DNA from 3 places in the Salipiger sp. D13 genome. Region 1 is predicted to be linked to each of the others. Evidence: riboswitches for the same ligand, from Rfam matches in the RefSeq annotation. Region 1 holds a riboswitch; each other region holds the start of a gene.
What was found. A riboswitch is a leader RNA that binds a small molecule or an ion and turns the genes downstream of it on or off. The one in region 1 is predicted to bind cobalamin.

Region 1 (7,129 bases):
CGCATCCGGCAGGGCCTCCTAGCGGAGGGCGTGGCGGTGTCGATCGCCAAGCTCTGCACGTGGTTCGGCATTCCCCGGCGCACGGTCTGCTACAAGCCGGTCAAAGCCGCTCCCAAGGTCGATCCCCGCTTCTCTGAACCGATCAGGAAGATCCCTCTCACACATGCTGCGCATGTGTTGCCGGGCAGTGGATCGAGGAGGAGCCGTCCTTTGGCTATCGGACCGTGGCCTGGCTCCTGGGCTTCAACAAGAACACCGTGCAGCGGATATTCCAGATTAAGGGCTGGCAGGTGCGCAAGCGTGCCGTGGGCATGCGGCCCCGCATCCAGGCTGTGCCGTCGGTTGCAGCTGCGCCGGACGACAGGCGTGGTCGGCGCGAATGCACCTCTCGGCTCGGCGGGTTCGTGTCAAAGCGTGGAGCGCAGATCCAGACCTTAGACGCATCCCTTTCCAACATCGCCCGCTCGATCCTGCTGAGCCTCTCGCCGGCCGCTTTGGTGTCCCCGTCGTAGTCTCTCAGCGCGCGCTGCCAAGCGCGCCGTGCCGCGCGGGGAGACCAAGGTGCGCCGCCTCGGCCAAACAGGCGCGGAGTTCCGGAGGAAACCTGTCATGGGCCGCCATCGGATCGCCGATGCGGGTGCGGTCACGAAGGCTGCTGCATGCGTTTCCGCGCTGTGTGATCCGCGCCATTAGCCGGGCTCGACTGCGTCGATGACAGCAGTTGATATGTTTTGCCGCGTCGGGCGATAGGCGGCGAACGGTGGACCTCAGGCAGCAGGTCGTCGCGCAGAGTGCAGAAAATGCAGCCGATGGTCATCTCGACCAGCTTTTCCTCGGTCTGGCTCAGCTCGGCGCCGCCGTCGCGGAGGAGGTCCGTGTCGATGTTCACCTCGGACATGTCGTTGACGATGACCGCAACGTGACGGCCCTCGCGGTTGTTGAACACCCAGTTGAGAAGCGTCGTTTGTCTGGCGCCCAGAAAGCCAGAGAGGACTGTGACAGGGATGCGGGTGTCCGTTGATTGCATGCCGTGTCTCTTCGTGCCGGTAGTGTGGATCACGGACGGCCCCGCAGAGCCGCCCGCGAATGTCGGATCAGTGGGCCGTCATCTCCTGGGCGACCTCTTCGCCGCTCAGCTCGGCGGGATAGTAGGTCGGCCAGTTGGTCACTTCCTCGAGCAGCGCCGCCCGGTCGTCGCCCCAGTAGAGGTGGAAGTGCCCGGCGTCGGTGGGCGCGATCGCGTGGTCGCTGAACTGGATGAAGCCCGGCGCCTCGGCATCGCCGCCCGCCTTCTCGAAGATGTAGCGGACGCCGCGGTTGCCGGCCTCGTAGGTCAGCACCTCGTGGCCGTCATCCTCGTAGCGGCCCTGCACCGGCTCTCCGTCACGGAAGAAGATGACGCTATCGCCCTTGATCAGGATGCGGTCCACGTCGGTCGCATAGCCGGTCAGGTAGTAGCCCGTATATTCGGCCGCGGTCATGTCGCCGTGCTCGGCCTTGTGGGCCATGACCTCCTCAAGGGTGCCGTCCTGCAGCAGCGGGTAGACGGATTGCCAGTCGCCCTCCCAGTCAGAGAGGTCGCGAGCCTTGATCTGATCGTCGTCGAAGTAGCCGTTGTAGATGTCGTCGTCGCCGTGATCGTGGGCGTGTTCTTCGGAATGCTCGTGATCGTGGCCCGTCGCGCCGTCGCTGCCGCTTGCCGCGAAGGCCTGCGCGGAAAGGGCGAACAGTGCGCCGGCGGCGAGGATGCTGACGTGCTTGGCGAATGCCTGTTGCATGAGTGTCTCCTGTCATTACCGGGGATCGACGATCCCTACGATTCGTTATGTTATCACATAACATTTTGCTGGTAGCCTCAATCGACGGTGCAGACAACCGCATGATCAGGGATGCGCTCTGCACGAGCGGACAAGGGTCTGAGGAGAACGGCCTCGGGCCGACGTGTCAGGGCAGGCTCAGCCGCACCCTCCGACCGCCATGCACGGCATAGACTTGTCCGGTGATACGGCTTTGTTGCGCAAAGGCGGATGTAGGATTCATCTCGTGAATCCAGAGTGGTAGCTGGGGCGCCATGAGCAGACCTCTCCCGCCGAACTACAAGACCAAGAACTGGCCGGCCTACAACGAAGCGCTGAAGCAGCGTGGCTCCCTGACGATCTGGTTCGATCCGGACATGGTCTGGGTGCCGCGGCCCACAGGCAAGCAAGGCCGGCAGCGGCTATATAGCGACGCCGCGATCCAGACGTGCCTGACGATGAAGGTCCTCTTCGGCATGGCGCTCCGGCAGACGACCGGTTTCGTTGAAAGCCTCCTGCGCCTGGTCGGCCTCGACTGGGCGGTGCCGGATTTCAGCACGTTGAGCCGGCGCCAGAAGGCCTTGGTGGTGACCGTTCCCTACCGCGGCTCCGAGGGGCCGCTGAACCTGCTGATCGACAGCACCGGCATCAAGGCGGAAGGCGAAGGCGAATGGCACGCCCGCAAGCATGGTGGCGCGAAACGCCGCCTGTGGCGCAAGATTCACATAGGCGTCGATGAACAGACGCTGGAAATTCGGGCCATCGAGGTCACAGGGAGTAGGGTCGGCCCCTCTCGGCAGCATCCTGCGGATGCGCCTGCCGGGCAGTGGATGCGCCGATGCTGCCCGAGTTGCTGGATCAGATCCCGGCAGATGAGGAAGTCGCGTCAGTCACCGCGGACGGAGCATACGACACGCGCAAGTGCCACAACGCGGTCGCAGATCGAGGCGCACACGCCGTCATTCCGCCGCGCAAAAACGCCAAGCCGTGGAAGCCTTCGACCGCCGGCGCCATTGCCAGGAACGAGGCACTGCGCGCATCGAAATACCTCGGCCGCGCCATTTGGCGAAAGTGGAGCGGATACCACCGCCGAAGCCGCGCCGAGACGAAGATGCACTGCGTGAAGCTCTTGGGGCAGAGCCTCATGGCGCGCGACTTCGATCGCCAGGTCGCAGAACTCCAAGTCCGCGCCGCCGTGTTGAATGGCTACACTGCGCTCGGAATACCTGTCACCGAGCCCATGGGATAAGTGCGTCCGGGGAAAGGGGAAGTGCAGTCTTCAGCCTCTTTGCGCAACAAAGCCGAGCTACGCTCACGAAATAACCGCATGACCGAAGCCAGGCGGCACTTTCGAGGTCAATGCAAAATGAGTTGGCGATCCCCCGACACCTGCATCGACTTACCGACGTAGGATCGGGTGCCCTTGATCATCAGGGCCGGCATTCAGAACTCGACACCCTGCTGCGCCTTGATGCCGTCGCGGAACGGGTGCTTGATCAGGCTCATCTCGGTCACGAGGTCCGCCGCCTCGATCAGCTCGGGTTTGGCATTGCGCCCGGTGAGACAGACATGGGTCATCTCGGGCTTCGAGGTCAGAAGGAAATCGACCACCTCGTCGATATCGAGATAATCGTAGCGCAGCGCGATGTTGATCTCGTCGAGCAGCACGAAGCGGATCTCGGGATCAAGGATCTGCTCCTTTGCAATCTCCCAGCCCCTGCGGGCGGCGGCGATGTCGCGGTCGCGGTCCTGCGTCTCCCAGGTGAAGCCCTCGCCGGAGACGAAGAACCGGCATTCCTCAGAGAACCGCGAACGGATCATCTCGGCCTCGCCGGTGATCCAGGTGCCCTTGATGAACTGCACCACGGCGCAGGGCATCCCGTGCCCGATGCAGCGCAGGATCATCCCGAAACCCGACGAGGACTTGCCCTTGCCGTTGCCGGTATGCACGAGGATGAGCCCCTTCTCTCCGGTCTTGCCTTCCATCATGCGATCGCGCACCACCTTGATCTTCTTCATCTTTTCGTTGTGGCGGGCGGCGGTCTCGTCTGTCATTGCAATCTCCGGGCTTGACCTGTCTTTGAATTTCGCGCCATGTGGCCCGGTGTTGGTGCCTGTGTAAACAGGTGAAAAGGGAATGGTCAGCCTGCGATGCCTGTCGGCATTTCGGGTCAAGACAGCCGCCCCCGCGACCGTGAACGGAGAAGGTGCTTCGATGCCACTGGCCCAAGGGCCGGGAAGGTGGAGCACCGCAGGGCCATGTGCCCGGGATGCCGTGAGCCGGGAGACCTGCCAGCCCGAATGATGACCGACCGGACGGGGTGTGCCGGTGTCGGAGTGCGCCCGGCTGCCTGTTCTCGTGCGCGTTTCCGCCTGTGCCCCCGTTTGCCAAGCCGATGGGGCCGCGAGAATGAAAGACCTGCTTACGACCGAGACCGAGCTGCTGGTCTGCGTGACCTGCCGCCGCAAGGGTGCGCCGCCAGAAGACGCGCGGCGTCCGGGCCGCGTGCTGTTCGATGCCATCGCGGCTCAGGACAGGCCCGAGGGGCTGCGGGTGACCCCGGTCGAATGCCTGCAGAACTGTTCGCAATCCTGCACCGTCGCGCTGCGCGGGGGCGATGCGAAATGGACCTATGTCTTTTCCAACGTCGACGAGACCGAGCATGCCGCGATGATCGTCGCCGGCGCCGCGCAATATCACGCCGCGCCCGACGGGGTGATCCCGTGGCGCGAGCGCCCCGAGCATTTCAAGCGCAATTGCCTTGCGCGCATCCCTCCCCTCCGCCCCAAGGAGTCCTGATCCATGAGCGATCTGTCCAAGCTTCCCGTCACCGTGATCACCGGCTTTCTCGGCTCGGGAAAGACCACGCTGATTTCCCATCTGATGCGCAAGCCCGAGGGGCGGCGGCTTGCAGTGGTGGTGAACGAGTTCGGTGATGTCGGTGTCGACGGCGAGATCCTGCGCGGCTGCGCGATCCCCGACTGCCCCGCCGAGAACATCGTCGAACTGGCCAACGGCTGCATCTGCTGCACCGTGGCCGATGATTTCATTCCCACCATCGAGGCACTGATGGCGCTTGATCCGCGCCCCGATCACATCCTGATCGAGACCTCGGGCCTGGCGCTGCCGAAACCGCTGCTCAAGGCCTTCGACTGGCCGGACATCCGCGCGAAGATCACGGTCGACGGCGTGATCGCCCTTGCGGATGCCGAGGCGGTGGCGGCGGGCCGGTTTGCGCCCGACGTGGCGGCGGTGGATGCGCAGCGCGCCGCCGATGACAGCATCGACCACGAAACGCCGCTGTCCGAGGTATTCGAGGACCAGCTCTCCTGCGCCGACATCGTGCTGCTCACCAAGCCCGACCTCGCCGGGCCGGAAGGCGTCGCCAGGGCGCGCGAGATCGTCGCAGCGGAAGCCCCCCGCCCGCTGCCGGTGGTCGAGGTCGCGGAGGGCGTGGTGGATGCACGGGTGATCCTCGGGCTCGGGGCCGCCGCCGAGGCTGACCTCGACGCGCGTCCCAGCCACCACGATGGCGCCCCCGAGCATGACCACGACGATTTCGAGAGCATCGTGCTGTCGCTGGCCGAGGTGCCGGACGCGGCGGGTCTGGCCGCGCGGCTGGAACGTCTGGCGCGTGAGCACGACATCCTGCGGATCAAGGGCTACGCCGCCGTCTCGGGCAAGCCGATGCGGCTGCTGGTGCAGGCGGTGGGCGCGCGGGTGCGTCACCAGTACGACCGCATGTGGGGCACGGACGAGGCGCGCAACGGTCAGCTGGTGATCATCGCCGAGCATGACCGGCTCGACGCCGCGGCGCTGCGCGCGGCACTGGCCCCCGCGACGGCGGGCTGAGCCGATGCACGTCGTCTTCCGCGAAAGCCACGGGCTCGAGGACAGCGCGGTTCCGACCGACCTCGCGCAGGATCCGGCGGATCTGGTGGTTCTGTCCTTTTCGGACAGCGATCTGGGGGCCTTTGCGGAAGGCTGGCACCGGGCGGCCGGCGGCCTGCCCTCGCTGCGGCTTGCGAACCTGTCGGCGCTGCGGCACCCGCTGTCGGTCGACACCTATGTCGAGCGGACGCTGGCGGGGGCGAAGGGCATCCTCGTGCGGCTGATCGGTGGGATGCCCTACTGGGACTACGGGCTGCGGCAGGTGCAGGCGCTGGCCCGGGCGCGCGGCATCGCGCTGGCGGTGCTGCCCGCCGATGGGCGGGAAGATGCGCGGCTGGATTCGGTCTCGACCCTGCCGATCTCGACCCTGCGCCGGCTGGCGGAGCTGTGCGACACCGGCGGCGCCGTGGCCGCGCAGGCGGCGCTGGCGCAGATGGCGCTGGCCTCGGGGCTTTACGCCGCGCCGGTGCCGGGATCGAAGGCGCTGCCGGTGGTCGGGTTCTGGACGCCGGAGTGTGGCGCGATGTCGCCTTCGGCGGCGAGAGGCGCTGCCCCTCGCGCTCCCCGGCGTATTTCTGGAAAGATGAAAGGGCGACGGGTGCTGGTGGTGTTCTACCGCTCCTACATCGTGTCCGCCGACGTGGCCCCTGTGGAAGCTCTGTTCAGCGCCTTTCGTGCAGAGGGGGCAGAGGTGACCGGGCTTTATGCCCCATCGCTGAAGGGGGCGAGTGCCGGGCCGCTGGCGGAGGCGATCCGGGAGGCCGCGCCCGATGTCATCGTCAATCTCACCGCATTTTCCGCCGCCTCGGGCGAGTCCGCGCCGGTGCTGGACGCGGCGGGCGTACCGGTGTTCCAGGCGGTGATGGCGACCTCGTCGCGCGAGGCGTGGGCAGGGGCGGAGCGCGGTCTTTCGCCTGCCGACCTCGCGATGCACGTGGTGTTGCCCGAGGTCGATGGGCGGCTGATGGGCGGGGTGATCTCGTTCAAGCAGGCGGGCCGGCGCGACCCGGCGCTGCAACATGCGCTGACGCGGCATTGCCCCGAACCCGCGCGCATTGCTGCGCTGGTGGCGCGAGTCGGCGGCTGGATGGCGCTCGCGGGACAGGCGCCCGCGGAACGCCGGGTGGCGCTGATGCTCTCGACCTATCCCGGCAAGGACTGGAACCTTGGCCATGCGGTGGGGCTCGACGCGCTCGCCTCCGCCGAGGCGATCCTGTCGGACCTGCGCGACGCCGGCCATGACGTGCCGCCCTTTGCCGCGCTCGAGGCCGGCCTGCAGGCCGAGGAGATCCGCCTGCCGCTGGAGCGCTACCGCGCTGCGCTGGAGGCCCTGTCGCCGCAGTTGCGCGCGGGTCTGGCCGAGGCCTGGGGGGCGCCGGAAGAGGATGCTCTCTGCCGCGACGGCGCCTTCCACATCACCGGACTGCGCCTTGGCAAGGCG
Region 2 (7,129 bases), on a different contig from region 1:
TGCCGGCGAGCACGAGGTCGGGCTCGAGCAGCACGATCTGTTCGGCGGCGGCTTTGTTGACGGGCACCGCGCGCGCCGCCTCGGCCATCGCCGAGCTGCGCGGATCGCGGGCCAGCGGCGACACCGAGACAAGCTGCCCCGGCGCGCCGAGCAGCAGCGCCAGCTGGTCGGTGCAGACGTTGAGCGAGACGACCCGCTCCGGTGCCGCACCGGCAAGCGCCGCCGCCCCCGCGAAGAGCAGGGCGGCGGCAGCGGATATGAGCCTAGAAGCTTGCACGGACCCCGAAATACCATGCCCGGTCGGATTGTCCGTAGCCGGGAACGGTCTGGTATTCCTCGTCGAACAGGTTCTCGACCCGCAGGTAGGCCTGCGTGCTGTCGGTGACGTCGTAGGTGACGGTGCTGTTGACCAACCCGTAGTCGTCGAGGCCCGAACGGTCGGCCTCGTAGCGGCCGGTGACCGAGAGCCGCGCCCGGTCGGTGAGATCGGCGTGCAGCCCCAGCGCGAGGCTGTGCTCGGGCACCGAGGACTGCCAGCCGGAACTGTCGAGCGAGGCCGTCGACCAGCTGTCGGTCCAGGTGTAGCTGCCGTCGAGCGTCAGCCCCGGGCGCAGCTCGGTGCCGCCCGAAAGCTCGACCCCTTGCCGCGTGCTGGTGCCGTCGCGCTGGACGTAGGCATAGGACGTGTAGGAGTAGTCGATGATGTCCTCGGCCTCGATCACGAAGGCGGTGGCGCTCAGCCAGGCGGCGTCGCCCCAGCTTTTCTCGATGCCGATGTCGAAGCTTTTCGAGGTCTCGGGATCAAGCCCGCTGTTGCCGGAATAGACGTCGTAGAGCTCGTAGTTCGACGGCGCGCGGTAGCCGTTGGCGAGGTTGGCGCGCAGGCTCAGGTCGGGCCGGATCCGCCAGACGCCCGACAGCCGCCCTGTGGTGAAGCCGCCATACTCGGAGTGGTCGTCGTGGCGCACCGTCAGGCTCAGGTCGATGTCCGACGTGGGCTTCATGGTAAGCTCGGCGAAGAGCGAGTCGACCGTGCTGTCCTGTTCCTGCGACGACGCCGGGAAGGTGCCGAAGCGGGTGTTGTCGGCGTAATCCTCGATGGTGCGCTCGATGCCCGCGACCGCGCGGGTGGTGGGCGACAGGTCGAAGCCCGCCTGGTAGCGGTACTCGTGCCGGGTGCCCTCGTAGCGGTAGCGGAAATCGCTGCCCGAAGAGGTGCCTGTCAGCGTGCGGGTGATGTCGTACCAGCTGGCCGAGACCTCGTGGTCGAAGAGCCCGGTCGAAAACGACAGCGCGGCACGCAGGCCGTGGTCCTCGACGTCGGTCACGTCGTCGGGCGAGCCGTCGTAGACCATGCCGCTCATGGCTTCGTCGTAGTCGTATTGCGCTTCCTGCGTGAAGCCCGAAAGCTCGAGCTGTGCCGCGCCGTCGCCAAGATCGTAGGTGCCCGAGAAGCTCAGGCGGCGGGCCTCAAAGCCGTCTTCCTCGTCGTTGCCGTCGTTCTCATCGGCCGCCGAGAAGCCGTCGGAGCGGACGTAGGAGAGCGTGACCGCGGTCTCGTGACCTTCGCCACGGTTGAACAGCGTCACCGCGCTGCGAAGCGTCTCGTAGCTGCCGTATTCGGCGAAGGCCTCGGCGCTCAGCCCGTCGCGGCTGGCGCGCTTGGTGGTGATGTTTATGGCGCCGCCGATCGCCTCGGAGCCGTAGCGGGCCGACTGCGAGCCGCGCACGATCTCGATCTGGCTGATGTCGCCGGCGGTGAGCCCGCCGAAGTCGAAGGCGACCTGCGTGCCCGAAGGGTCCGACACGTCGATGCCATCCACCCGCACCGCGATGTTCTGCTGCGACACGCCCCGGATCGACACGCCGGCGTTGGTGCCCAGCGGCCCGTTCGAGCGGATCGACACGCCCGGCTGCCGCGCGAGGATGTCGAGCACGCGGGTGTCGCCGTCTTCCTCGAGCTCTTCCTCGGTGATGACCTCGACCGCAACGCCGGTCTGCAGCGGTGTCGTGGCCTCGTAGCCCACGTCGAGCAGAAGGGTGGGAAGTTCGTAGACATCTTCCTGTGCGAAGAGGGGAGCGGTGGTCAGCGCGAGCGCCGAGACCGAGGCGAGGGCATGTCTCATGCCTGTCTTCCTTTCCTGACCGATCCCCGCAAGCGGCAGGGCGGTGGTGAGATTTGTTCACGGAAAGGGCCTGTGGTCCCGCCGCGAACGATGCGAACGTCACCACGAACGGACAGACCGTTCCCCGTGGCGCGCCCCGCGCGAGGGGAGGGTGATCATCCTGGCAGGTCTCCTGACTTGCGGGTCGTTGCGTCGCTCGGGCCTTCCCGGGCTTTCACCCAGTGGCATGTTGCCGATGACGCTCGCCGCTCACAGTTGCGGGGGCAGTCGCGGGTTTGCACCGCGTTCCCTATTCTCCGGGGATGCCGGAACCAGAATGTCGCCGGGATACTGAAGCGGCGCCCGCCGCGCAAGAGACGTCTTGGGTGCCGGGGCGACCCGGTCCGGCGCATGTGTTCCGGCTGCACGGACCGGGCGCCCCGTTGCAGCGTCGCAGCGCTGCGTCGGGCCAGCTGTCGACGGCGCGTGAGTGATTCCCGCATAACGGGTATTTCCAACAAAAATTGAAATTTGATCAAATCTGAGAAAAGATTCTTTTTCTTGATCTGCAATAGGTTGTGTTGTGTCGCGAGGGTTACAGTTGAAAAACCTATATTTTCGGCGAAGCTTTTTCATATGCGGTGTTGCCGCAGACTGTGGAGGAGAAATTCGATATGCCAACTCAAGACATTACAGTGCGTGAGTATGTTGGTTCGCTGGCCAATGCGAACCTGCTGACCGACGATCCGACCTTGCTACTGACCGCCTTCTCCGGGGAGATGGAAGGCACATTGGCCGACAACGATGGCACGCTCGGAAGCGACGATACGCAAAGCACGTTCGAGGGCGACGACATCACCTATGTCGGCTCCGGCACGGCGCAGCCCGGGGTGGAGGCGCTCGGGGTGATCGTGCCACTCGGAACTCCTGTGCCGGTGATCGTTTTCGAGGCCAATGGCGCCACCTATTTCCACTACCCCGAGGGCGAGCCCTTCGTGACCGGGATCGTCGCCCTGATCCTCGATATCGAAGACACGCCGGGAGAGGTCTTCCCGAACCCCTACGAGGGGACCACGGCCGATGACATCTACGTCGGTGACTTCTTTGACAACACGATGACCGGCCGGCAGGGCGATGACCGCCTCGAAGGCGGCGGAGGCGATGACCGGATGTTCGGCGGTTCCGACGCCGATACGCTCTACGGCGACGAGGGCGACGACGTCATGACGGGCAACACCGGCGATGACGATCTCTACGGCGGCGATGGCGCCGATTTTGCCAGCGGCGGCAGCGGAAACGACTTCCTGGCAGGGCAGCTTGGCGATGACACGCTGTCCGGTGAAGACGGAGCCGACCGCATCTACGGCGGACGCGGGCAGGATTCCATCACCGGGGGCGAGGGATCGGACACGATCGCCGGCGGATACGAGGATGACACGATCTACGGTGAGGCCGGCGACGATTACCTGCTTGGCGACGAGGGCCGCGATACCCTGTTCGGGGGCTCCGGCAACGATACCGTCGAAGGTGGCGCCGAGGCCGACGAACTCTACGGCGGCGATGACGACGACCTGCTGCTCGGACGTGACGGCTCGGACCTGCTGCGGGGCGAGGACGGCAACGACCGGCTCTACGGCGGGCGTGGCTTCGACACGATCCAGGGCGGCACGGGGTCCGACACGATTGCGGGCGGCGGCGGCAACGACGCGATGTTCGGCGAGGCAGGCAACGACTACCTTCTCGGCAACGCTGGCGCCGACATGCTGTCGGGCGGTGGTGGCGACGACACGATGGTCGGTGGCGCGGGGGCGGACACCTTCGTGTTCAACACCTTCACCGTGGGCGAGACAGACCGGATCTCGGACTTTGAGGACGGTCTGGACGTGATCCAGATGAGGGGCGTCACCTACGACGACCTGACCATCACCCAGGACGGCGTCAGCTCCGAGATCTCGGTGGGCGGCCAGGTCATCGAGGTGTACGGCGTCGATGCGAGCGACCTGACCCAGGACGATTTCCTTTTCGTCTGAGACTTGGGGGCGGACGGCGCATCCGGTCGTCCGCCTCGCCTCCTTCTGATGCCCAGACTGAACCCTTCTTGATCGGACTCCAGGAGAGGTGCTGCGCGCGGTCGCTCCCTGTTCCAAAGAGACATGCGCGAGCTGCCGGATGCGTCACGCGGCACCGCCGCCACGCGTTCGGAAACAATCTGTTTCTAGGGCATTCGCGCTTTTGTGGCACGATGTGGGCAGCAACATGGTATCAAATGGGCGCGACGGACTGTGCCTCGATCCCCGGCCGCCGGGATGATCGCGCCAGCCGGAATGTGTTCTTGAGCGATGGGATTTACTGCAATGCCTGATTATTCGAAAGTTTTCACCTACGAGACCGAAGGACTTTCCTACACGGTTAGCCTGTATGAAGCAGATGGAAAATTCTACGCGGACATCGAAGTGCTCGACGGCGCCATGGACGTGAACGCCATCTACATCGGAGACGACGACTTCTCCGGGGACAGCGTGTCTCTCAGCGGTCCTCTCAACATGAACGGCGCCCAGCTCGACGGCGAGGCCATTCAGTGGGACGACGCCGAAAAGGTGAGCGACCCGGGTCTCGGAACCGAGGGCGAAGACAAGCAGTCCTATGTGTCGCAGGGCGATACGCTGACCCTCGAACTGGACGTCGATAGCCTCGACGCCATCGACGTCTTCGGCATCCGCGCAACGTCGACCACGACCGAAGAGGGGTCCATCAAGGCGGTTTCCGACGACCCGGAAGAGCCGGAGGAGCCCGGCGACGAGCCGACCTTCGAGAAGGTGTTCTTCGGCGTTTCCGCAGAGGGCGAGCCCGTGAACGGGATTTTCATCACCGGCGAGCCGATTGAGGGGTATCCCGACTCGCTTCCCGAGGGGCAGGAGGCGACCTTCGAGAATTACCTGAACTACTACGAGAACGAGATCGACGACGACGCCTACGACATCCCCTCGATTCAATCCATCGTCTTCTATGAGTTCAACGACGAGGGATATCCCGAAGAGCTGTTCAGCATCGAGGCGCCCGAAGGCGGGTTTGCCAACGCCGACGAGGTTCTCGACGCCTATGATGCGGCCATCGAGGCCGGCGCGCTCGACCTCTACGGTGCCGAGGGTGAAAGCCTCGAACTGATGGCCGCTCTCAGCCTCGACACCGACGAGGAGCCCGAAGAGGAGAGTCTCGAGGAGGCCGCTGCGCCGGAAGAGGACTTCGAACTGGCCTGAGCCGGGGCGCCGGCCACCGCCGCTTTGAGGCGACATCAAACGGGACCCGCGGATCTGATCGATCCCGCGGGTCTTTTGCGTTCGGCATGGCAGCTTGGCCAGCTTTCGGCAGGCAGGCACCTGTTCGCGGCTGCGGGACAGCGTCCGCAGGTGGTCTGCGAGGCGGCGGACGGAAGTGCGGGCGAACCTGCGAACGCGGAGAAGATCGTTCGTCATGGTCGCTTGGCGCACCTTGAAGCGGCCCGGACCGAGGAAGCTCGTTTCCGGTGGTGCCGCTTTTCCGGGAAGCGCTGGGGGCAGGGGCCGCAATGAGGAGCAATCTGTCGTCATTCGCTCCTTTTTCGCCGCAGGTGCGCCACGCGCAGGAGCGGGGTCGGCTTATGCTCCTGTTGTCCACCACGGCCTGCGGAAGAGCGCACCATGATCACTGTCCTCTCCGGCGTCTGGGCACTGCTGCTCGGAATCGTTCTCGTGATGCTCGGGAACGGGATGCATTTCACGCTCATCGGCCTGCGAGGAGACGTGGAGGGTTTCTCGGCCTCAGAGCTCGCCGTCGTGACCTCCGGTTACTTCGTCGGCTTCCTGTCCGGCGCACGCATCACGCCGCAGTTGATCCGCCGGGTCGGTCACGTGCGCGTGTTCGCCGCCCTGGGAAGCTTCATGTCCGCCGGGCTGATCGCGCTGCCGCTGATCACCGAACCCTGGGCGTGGACGCTGCTGCGTGTCCTGATCGGATTCTGCATGTCGGGGGTCTACGTGACTGCCGAAAGCTGGCTGAACCACGCGGCCACGAACGAAACGCGGGGCAAGATCCTGTCCGCCTACATGCTGGCCCAGACCATCGGGATCATCGGTGCGCAGGGCCTGCTCACGCTTGGAGACGCCGCGACCTCCGCGCTTTTCATCGGGGCCTCGATCCTGGTCTCGGTCTCCTTTGCCCCGATCCTTCTCTCGGTCTCACCCGTCCCGGTCGTCGAGGTGGCCCGCCCGATGGCGCTGCGCGAGCTTTTCCGTGGCTCTCCGCTCGGGACGGTCGGGATATTCCTGCTCGGAAGCGTCTATGCCACGCAGTCGGGCATGGGGGCGGTCTTCGGCACCCAGATCGGGCTGAGCGCCTCGCAGATTTCGCTTTTCGTGGCGATGCTCTTTGCCGGGGCGCTGGTGCTGCAATATCCGATCGGCTGGCTGTCGGACCAGATCGACCGGCGCAAGGTGATCTTCGGTGCGGCGGCCCTCGGGGCGGTGGCCTGCGGCTTCGGCTGGCTGGTCTCGGGGGACATCTGGTTCGTCATGGCTGCGGCCTTTCTCGCCGGGGGCGTGACGACGCCCCTCTACGCGCTCTTCCTGGCCTATACCAATGACGCCCTGTCTGCCGATGAAATGCCCGCCGCCTCGGGCGGGCTGGTGTTCACCTTCGGCCTCGGCGCCATCGCGGGCCCGCTCGTGACGGGCTGGGCCATGCAGTGGCTGGGGCCCAACGGTTTCTGGCTGTTCCTGGGCGCGACCTTCGTCGTGATATCGGCCTATGCGCTCTATCGCATGACGCAACGTGCGGCGACGCCCTCGGACGAGACCGAGCGCTACCTCAACGTGCTGCCCTCGAGTTCGGCCGTTGCCGTCGAGGCCGCCGGCGCATGGGCGGCGGAGCATTCCGAAAACGACACCGCGGATGCCGGCGAAAGCTGAAGGCCTCCCGGCATGAAGATGCGATTTTCATTCGGTGCAGCGGTCCGGGGCTGAGCGCGATGTAGCGGAGATGCTGTCTCA
Region 3 (7,129 bases), on a different contig from region 1:
GCCCGGCGAGATGCCCAGCCCCAAAGCCATGGGGAGGGAGCGTCCCGGGGCGCGCCCCCTCGCACTCCGACGGATAACCGCACCGCCGGCCGAACGAGCCGGACCGGGGGCGCCGCCCGCCGGATCCTGTATTGACGCATGGTCCACGGAGGCCAACTCCGCCGGCCGCAATCACGGCCGACGGCAGCAGGAAGAACACCGTGCGAAGCGGAGTTCAGAAATCCCAGTCCGCGTCCTCGGTCGCCACGGTCTTGCCGATCACGTAGCTCGACCCGGACCCCGAGAAGAAGTCGTGGTTCTCGTCAGAACCGGGCGAGAGCGCGGCCATGATCGCGGGGTTCACGCGGCAGGCCTCGTCCGGGAACAGCGCCTCGAAGCCGAGGTTCTGGAGCGCCTTGTTGGCATTGTAGTGCAGGAAGTTCTTCACGTCCTCGGTCAGCCCGAGCGGATCGTAGAGCTGCTCGGTATACCGCGCCTCGATGTCGTAGAGATCGAAGAGCAGCGCAAAGGCGAAATCCTTCAGCTCCCGGCGCTCTGCCTCGGGCAGGCGCTCGAGGCCCCTCTGGAACTTGTAGCCGATGTAATAGCCGTGGATCGCCTCGTCCCGGATGATGAGACGGATCAGGTCGGCGGTATTGGTCAGCCGCGCCCGCGACGACCAGTGCATCGGCAGGTAGAAGCCCGAGTAGAACAAGAAGGACTCCAGGAACACGCTGGCGATCTTCCGGCGCAGCGGGCTCGAGGTGGCGTCGTATTCATCGAGGATCAGCCGCGACTTGGCCTGCAGATGCTCGTTCTCCGCCGACCATCGAAAGGCCTCGTCCACCTGCACCGTCTGGCAGAGCGTCGAGAACACCGAGGAGTACGACCGCGCGTGCACCGCCTCCATGAAGGCGATGTTGGTCAGCACGGCCTCCTCGTGCGGCGTCGCCGCATCGGGCATGAGCGCCGGCGCTCCCACGGTGTTCTGGATCGTGTCGAGCAGCGTGAGTCCGGTGAACACGCGGATCGTCAGCCGCTGCTCGTCCTCGGTCAGCCGCGACCAGCTCTGGATGTCGTTCGACAGCGGCACCTTCTCCGGCAACCAGAAATTCGCGGTCAGCCGGTTCCATATCTCCAGGTCCTTGTCGTCCTGCACCCGGTTCCAGTTGATCGCCGCCGGTATCGCCCGGCCCTGCACGCTGTCCTTCATCTCGTCCTCGCTCCGGGAACGCCTCGGGCTTCGCGCCGCGTCCCCTCTTCTTCTCTTTGATAAATACCTCGGGGGCGTGGGGGCAGCGCCCCCACCTGCCGCAGGCAGTCCCGGCTCAGAGCGTGCAGCTCACGCAGCCCTCGACCTCGGTCCCTTCCAGCGCCGCCTGCCGCAGCCGGATGTAGTAGATCGTCTTGATCCCCTTCTTCCACGCGTAGATCTGGGCGCGGTTGATGTCGCGGGTCGAGGCCTCTGCCGGGAAGAAAAGCGTCAGCGACAGCCCCTGGTCAACGTGCTCGGTCGCGGCGGCGTAGGTGTCGATGATCGCCTCGGGGCCGATCGCATAGGCGTCGCGGTAGTACTCGAGGTTGTCGCTGTCCATGTAGGGGGCCGGGTAGTAGACCCGGCCGATCTTGCCTTCCTTGCGGATCTCGATCCGCGCCGTGATCGGGTGGATCGAGGAGGTGGCGTAGTTGATGTAGCTGATCGACCCGGTCGGCGGCACCGCCTGAAGGTTCCGGTTGTAGAGCCCGTGCGCCATCACGTCGGCCTTCAACACGGCCCAGTCGTCCTGCGTCGGCAGGTCGATGCCGAAGCGCTCGAACAGCGCTGCGGCACCCGGCAGCTCCGGATGCCAGCTGCGCGTCGTGTACTTGTCGAAGAACCTGCCGTCGGCATAGGCGGAGTCCGAGAACCCCCTGAAACACCTTCCCTTCTCCCGCGCCAGGGCGCAGGAGGCCGTCAGCGCGTGGAACAGCACGGCGGCGAAATAGGCCGAGGTGAAGGCGATCCCCTCGGGGCTGCCGTAGTGGATGCGTTCCCGCGCGAGGAACCCGTGCAGGTTCATCTGGCCAAGCCCGATGGCATGGCTTTCCTCGTTGCCCTTGCGGATCGAGGGCACGCTGTCGATGGCCGACATCTCGCTGACCGCGTTCAGCGCGCGGACCGCCGTCCCCACGGACGCGGCCAGGTCGCCCCCGTCCATCGCGCGGGCAATGTTCATCGAGCCGAGGTTGCAGGAAATGTCCGTCCCCATCCGGGCGTAGGACAGGTCGTCGTTGAACTCCGATGCCGCGTTCACCTGCAGGATCTCGGAGCAGAGGTTCGACATGGTGATGCGCCCGGCGATCGGGTTCGCCCGGTTCACCGTGTCCTCGAACATGATGTAGGGGTAGCCGCTTTCGAACTGGATCTCCGCCAGCGTCTGGAAGAACGCGCGGGCGTTGATCTTCTTCTTGCGGATGCGGGGATCGTCGACCATCTCGGCGTATTTCTCGGTCACCGAGATTTCCGAGAAGGCGCAGCCGTAGACCTTTTCGACGTCATGCGGCGAGAACAGGTACATGTCCTCGTTCTTCTTCGCCAGCTCGAAGGTCACATCGGGGATCACCACCCCCAGCGACAGCGTCTTGATGCGGATCTTCTCGTCCGCGTTCTCGCGCTTGGTGTCGAGGAAGCGCAGGATGTCCGGGTGGTGCGCATGAAGGTAGACCGCGCCCGCGCCCTGCCGCGCGCCCAGCTGGTTGGCGTAGGAAAAGCTGTCCTCGAGCAGTTTCATCACCGGGATCACGCCCGACGACTGGTCCTCGATGCCCTTGATCGGGGCGCCGTATTCGCGGATGTTGGTCAGCATGAGCGCCACGCCACCGCCGCGCTTGCTGAGCTGCAGCGCCGAGTTGATGCCGCGCCCGATGCTTTCCATGTTGTCTTCCAGCCGCAGCAGGAAGCACGACACGAACTCCCCCCGGGCCTTCTTGCCGGCGTTCAGGAAGGTCGGCGTCGCAGGCTGGAACCGCCCCGACAGGATTTCGTCCATCAGCCGCATGGCCAGCGCCTCGTCGCCACGCGCGAGGGTCAGCGCGTTCATCACCACGCGGTCCTCGTAGCGCTCGAGGTAGCGTTTCCCGTCCCGGGTCTTCAGCGTGTACGAGGTGTAGTACTTGAACGCGCCGAGGAAGGTCGGGAAGCGGAACTTCCGCGCATAGGCGGCATCCCAGATGCGCCGCAGGAACTCGCGCGGGTACTGGTCGAGCACTTCGGGTTCGTAGTAGCCCTCGTCGACGAGGAAGCCGAGCTTCTCCTCGAGCGAATGGAAGAACACGGTGTTCTGGTTCACGTGCTGCAGGAAATACTGCCGCGCGGCCATCCGGTCGGCTTCGAACTGGATGTTGCCGTCCTCGTCGTAGAGGTTCAGCATCGCGTTCAGCGCGTGGTAGTCGAGACCCTGCGTCAGGCTGGCGTCAAGCATCTGTTTTCCCAGAAGGTTTCAAGCCCGGCGCGAACGCGGGCGATGTCGGTGTCTGTCCCCGCGAGCTCGAAGCGATAGAGCACGGGCACGTTGCATTTGGCCGCGATGACCTTGCCGGCCATCGCGAAGGTGTCGCCGAAGTTCCGGTTGCCGCCGGCGATCACGCCGCGCAGCAGGGTCCGGTTGGCTTCGATGTTCAGGAACCGGATGACCGGCTTCGCCACGGCGCCGCGGCCCTCTCCGTCGGCGTAGGTCGGGCAGACGAGCACGAAGGGCCCGGTCATCACCGGCGGCGCCGCGTCCTTGCGCAGCGGCAGACGCGTCGCGGGCAGGTCGAGCCGCGCGACGAAACGGGCGGTGTTGCCCGATCCGCTGGAGAAGTAGGCAAGGCCCGGCATCGGCGCGCGGTCCCGGCTCAGCCCAGCTGGCTGATCATGTCGGGACGGAAGCCCGCCCAGTGTGCCTCGCCGGCCACGACGACCGGGGCCTGACGGTAGCCCAGTCCCTGGACCATCTCCATCGCCTGCGCATCCTCGGTCAGGTCGATCAGGTCGAAGTCGATGCCGCGCGCCTCGAGCGCACGGGTGGTCGCGGTGCACTGCACGCAGGCGGGTTTGGAGTAGACGGTGACGCTCATGTTCTGTCCCTTTGCCGGTCTCTTGTCTCCGGGCGGAAGGGACACGGGAACAGCCCGCATGTGAGGCCGCACCACGCGCCCGGGCCCTCCGCCGCGGTCGTCGTTCATGCCCTGGCAGGTCTCCTGACTTGCGGCTCGAACGCCCCGTCGTCCGCCTTCCCGGTGTGCGCTGACACCAGTGGATCGGACCGGGGCTTGCCACTTACAGTTGCGGGGGCAGTGCCGGATCTTCACCGGCTTCCCTCTTAGCCCGCGAGGTGACTCGCGGGAACCAAAGCACCTGCATGTTGCGGTCCGGGGCGCAGGGTTGTCAATATATCGACGTATCTTTCCTCGCGATAACTCCCGGCCTCCAAGGACAGGGCCAGCTTCCGACGCCTGCAAGAGACTGGACTCCGCCGCCCCGGCATGGAAAATATCGCCCTGATGGTGCCGCCCGGAAACGGGTGGCTGAAAAGGGAACGCGGTGCGGGCTGACTGCCCAATGCCGCGACTGCCCCCGCAACTGTAGGCGGAGAGCGGTTCCGATACGCACCACTGGACCAAGGGTCCGGGAAGGTTCGGAACAGCGACGACCCGCAAGTCAGGAGACCTGCCATCTCCGGCGCGGCTTCCGCGCCGCAGTCACCTTGACCCTGGCGGGGAGCCATGGGCGCGGAGGCAAAGATGGAGACGACCCGTCCGCCAGATGCCGCACGTCCGGTCCCCGCATGCGATGCGCGGAGGGCGCTATGCTTCTCGAAAGAACACTCATGACACTGCAAAGCCGGGCGGAGACGCCCGAACGGGCGCGGGAACTTGGCAGGCTCGGCTTCCTGCAATGGATGATGTTCCTGCGCTCCGACGCAAACTACCCGCACGAGGCCAACCGCGCCTTGGCGATGGCCGCGCCGTTCGAGACGACGGACCCGGCGGTCGCGGTCTTCACCGGGCTCGTGCGGCAGTCATTGGACGGCAGGGCGCACCCCATGGCCGTGCCCCTGCCCCGCCCGCGTCGCCGGGGTGGTGCCCGCGCACGCCGGGAACTGCTCTGAGGCCGGCACCGACAACATGAGCGCGCCTCATGTTAAGGGCGAATATTATGGGTTTGATCGTTGGGTCGCCTGTTGGTTATGTAGGCCCTTCCGAAAGGCAGGTTCGACATGATCAACTTCTCGCTCCCGATTTCCGAAAGCTACGAGGCCCTTCAGGCCGCGGCGCGTGAGCGCATCCTGATACTCGACGGCGCCATGGGCACGATGATCCAGACGCTGAACATGACCGAAGAGGATTTCACGGCCAAGGGCCACATCCACGGCCCGGGCTGTCGCCATCACCATTCGGACCACCCGCAGAAGGGCAACAACGACCTGCTGGTGCTGACCCAGCCGCAGGCGGTCGAGGACATCCAGCTCGAGTTCGCCCTTGCCGGGGCGGACATCCTCGAGACGAACACGTTCTCCTCGACCACCATCGCGCAGGCGGACTACGGGCTCGAGGATGCGGTGCATGACCTCAACGTCGCCGGCGCACAGGGCGCGCGGCGTGCCGCCGAGCGCGCGCAGGCGATCGACGGCAAGCGCCGCTACGTGGCCGGCGCGGTCGGCCCGACCAACCGGACCGCCTCGATCAGCCCCGACGTGAACGACCCCGGCTACCGGGCGGTGACCTTCGACGACCTGCGGATCGCCTACGGCCAGCAGATCGACGGGCTGATCGAAGGGGGGGCCGACCTGATCCTGATCGAGACGATCTTCGACACGCTGAACGCCAAGGCGGCGATCTTCGCCGCGTTCGAGAGCTTCGCCAAGGTCGGCCGGCGCCTGCCCATCATGATCTCGGGGACCATCACCGACGCCTCCGGGCGCATGCTGTCGGGCCAGACCCCGACCGCCTTCTGGCACTCGGTGCGTCATGCCCGCCCCTTCACCGTGGGCCTCAACTGCGCCCTCGGTGCCGATGCGATGCGCCCCCACCTGACGGAACTCGCGGGTGTCGCCGACACCTTTGTCTGTGCCTACCCGAACGCCGGCCTTCCGAACGCCTTCGGCGCCTACGACGAGACCCCCGACCAGACCGCGGCGCTTGTCGAGGTGTTCGCAAAGGAGGGGCTGATCAACGTGGCCGGCGGCTGCTGCGGCACGACTCCCGATCACATCCGCGCCATCGCAGAGCGCGTCGCGGCCCATCCGCCGCGCAAACTGAAGGAGCTTGCAGATGCCTGAACCGCTGCTTCGCCTCTCCGGCCTCGAACCCTTTGTGCTGACCAGCGACATCCCCTTCGTCAACGTGGGCGAGCGGACGAATGTCACCGGCTCGGCCAAGTTCCGCAAGCTGATCACCAACCGCGACTATGCGACCGCGCTCGACGTGGCCCGCGACCAGGTCGAGAACGGCGCCCAGATCATCGACGTCAACATGGACGAGGGCCTGATCGACTCGAAGCAGGCCATGATCGATTTCCTGAACCTCGTCGCCGCCGAGCCCGACATCGCCCGTGTGCCGGTGATGATCGACAGCTCCAAGTGGGAGGTGATCGAGGCCGGTCTCAAGTGCGTTCAGGGCAAGCCGGTGGTAAACTCCATCTCGCTCAAGGAGGGCGAGGAGAACTTCATCCACCAGGCCTCGCTGTGCCTCGCCTACGGCGCCGCCGTCGTCGTCATGGCGTTTGACGAGCAGGGCCAGGCCGACACCTTCGAGCGCAAGACCGAGATCTGCGCCCGCGCCTACAAGGTGCTGACGGAAAAGGTCGGCTTCCCGCCCGAGGACATCATTTTCGACCCGAACGTCTTCGCCGTCGCGACCGGCATCGAGGAGCACGACAACTACGGCGTCGATTTCATCGAGGCCACGAAGTGGATCCGCGAGAACCTGCCGCACTGCCACGTCTCGGGCGGGGTCTCGAACCTGTCGTTCTCGTTCCGCGGCAACGAGCCCGTGCGCGAGGCGATGCACGCGGTCTTCCTCTACCATGCCATCAAGGTCGGCATGGACATGGGGATCGTGAACGCCGGGCAGCTGGCGGTCTACGACCAGATCGACCCCGAGCTGCGCGAAGCCTGCGAAGACGTGG

Region 2: it holds a riboswitch for cobalamin, as region 1 does, so the genes downstream of both, D6860_RS17470 (TonB-dependent receptor plug domain-containing protein) here and D6860_RS11245 (DUF1636 family protein) in region 1, are expected to answer to the same signal.
Region 3: it holds a riboswitch for cobalamin, as region 1 does, so the genes downstream of both, D6860_RS09390 (hypothetical protein) here and D6860_RS11245 (DUF1636 family protein) in region 1, are expected to answer to the same signal.

What each region holds. Positions count from the first base shown of each region.
Region 1 is NZ_ML112595.1:97,581-104,709, forward strand. It holds gene D6860_RS25980 (DUF6525 family protein) at 215-583, opposite strand; gene D6860_RS25985 (DUF6525 family protein) at 517-690, opposite strand; partial or broken gene D6860_RS11225 (GTP-binding protein) at 707-1,027, opposite strand; gene D6860_RS11230 (ZinT family metal-binding protein) at 1,095-1,778, opposite strand; partial or broken gene D6860_RS11235 (IS5 family transposase) at 2,072-3,045, shown strand; gene cobO (cob(I)yrinic acid a,c-diamide adenosyltransferase) at 3,240-3,851, opposite strand; cobalamin riboswitch at 3,888-4,108, shown strand; gene D6860_RS11245 (DUF1636 family protein) at 4,207-4,596, shown strand; gene cobW (cobalamin biosynthesis protein CobW) at 4,600-5,649, shown strand; gene cobN (cobaltochelatase subunit CobN) at 5,654-7,129, shown strand, end outside.
Region 2 is NZ_ML112611.1:12,191-19,319, forward strand. It holds gene D6860_RS17465 (ABC transporter substrate-binding protein) at 1-277, opposite strand, end outside; gene D6860_RS17470 (TonB-dependent receptor plug domain-containing protein) at 264-2,126, opposite strand; cobalamin riboswitch at 2,271-2,457, opposite strand; gene D6860_RS17475 (calcium-binding protein) at 2,801-4,135, shown strand; gene D6860_RS17480 (hypothetical protein) at 4,460-5,362, shown strand; gene D6860_RS17485 (MFS transporter) at 5,783-7,048, shown strand.
Region 3 is NZ_ML112593.1:184,547-191,675, forward strand. It holds gene nrdF (class 1b ribonucleoside-diphosphate reductase subunit beta) at 215-1,192, opposite strand; gene nrdE (class 1b ribonucleoside-diphosphate reductase subunit alpha) at 1,308-3,440, opposite strand; gene nrdI (class Ib ribonucleoside-diphosphate reductase assembly flavoprotein NrdI) at 3,422-3,838, opposite strand; gene nrdH (glutaredoxin-like protein NrdH) at 3,856-4,077, opposite strand; cobalamin riboswitch at 4,173-4,368, opposite strand; cobalamin riboswitch at 4,488-4,692, shown strand; gene D6860_RS09390 (hypothetical protein) at 4,830-5,111, shown strand; gene D6860_RS09395 (homocysteine S-methyltransferase family protein) at 5,220-6,281, shown strand; gene metH (methionine synthase) at 6,274-7,129, shown strand, end outside.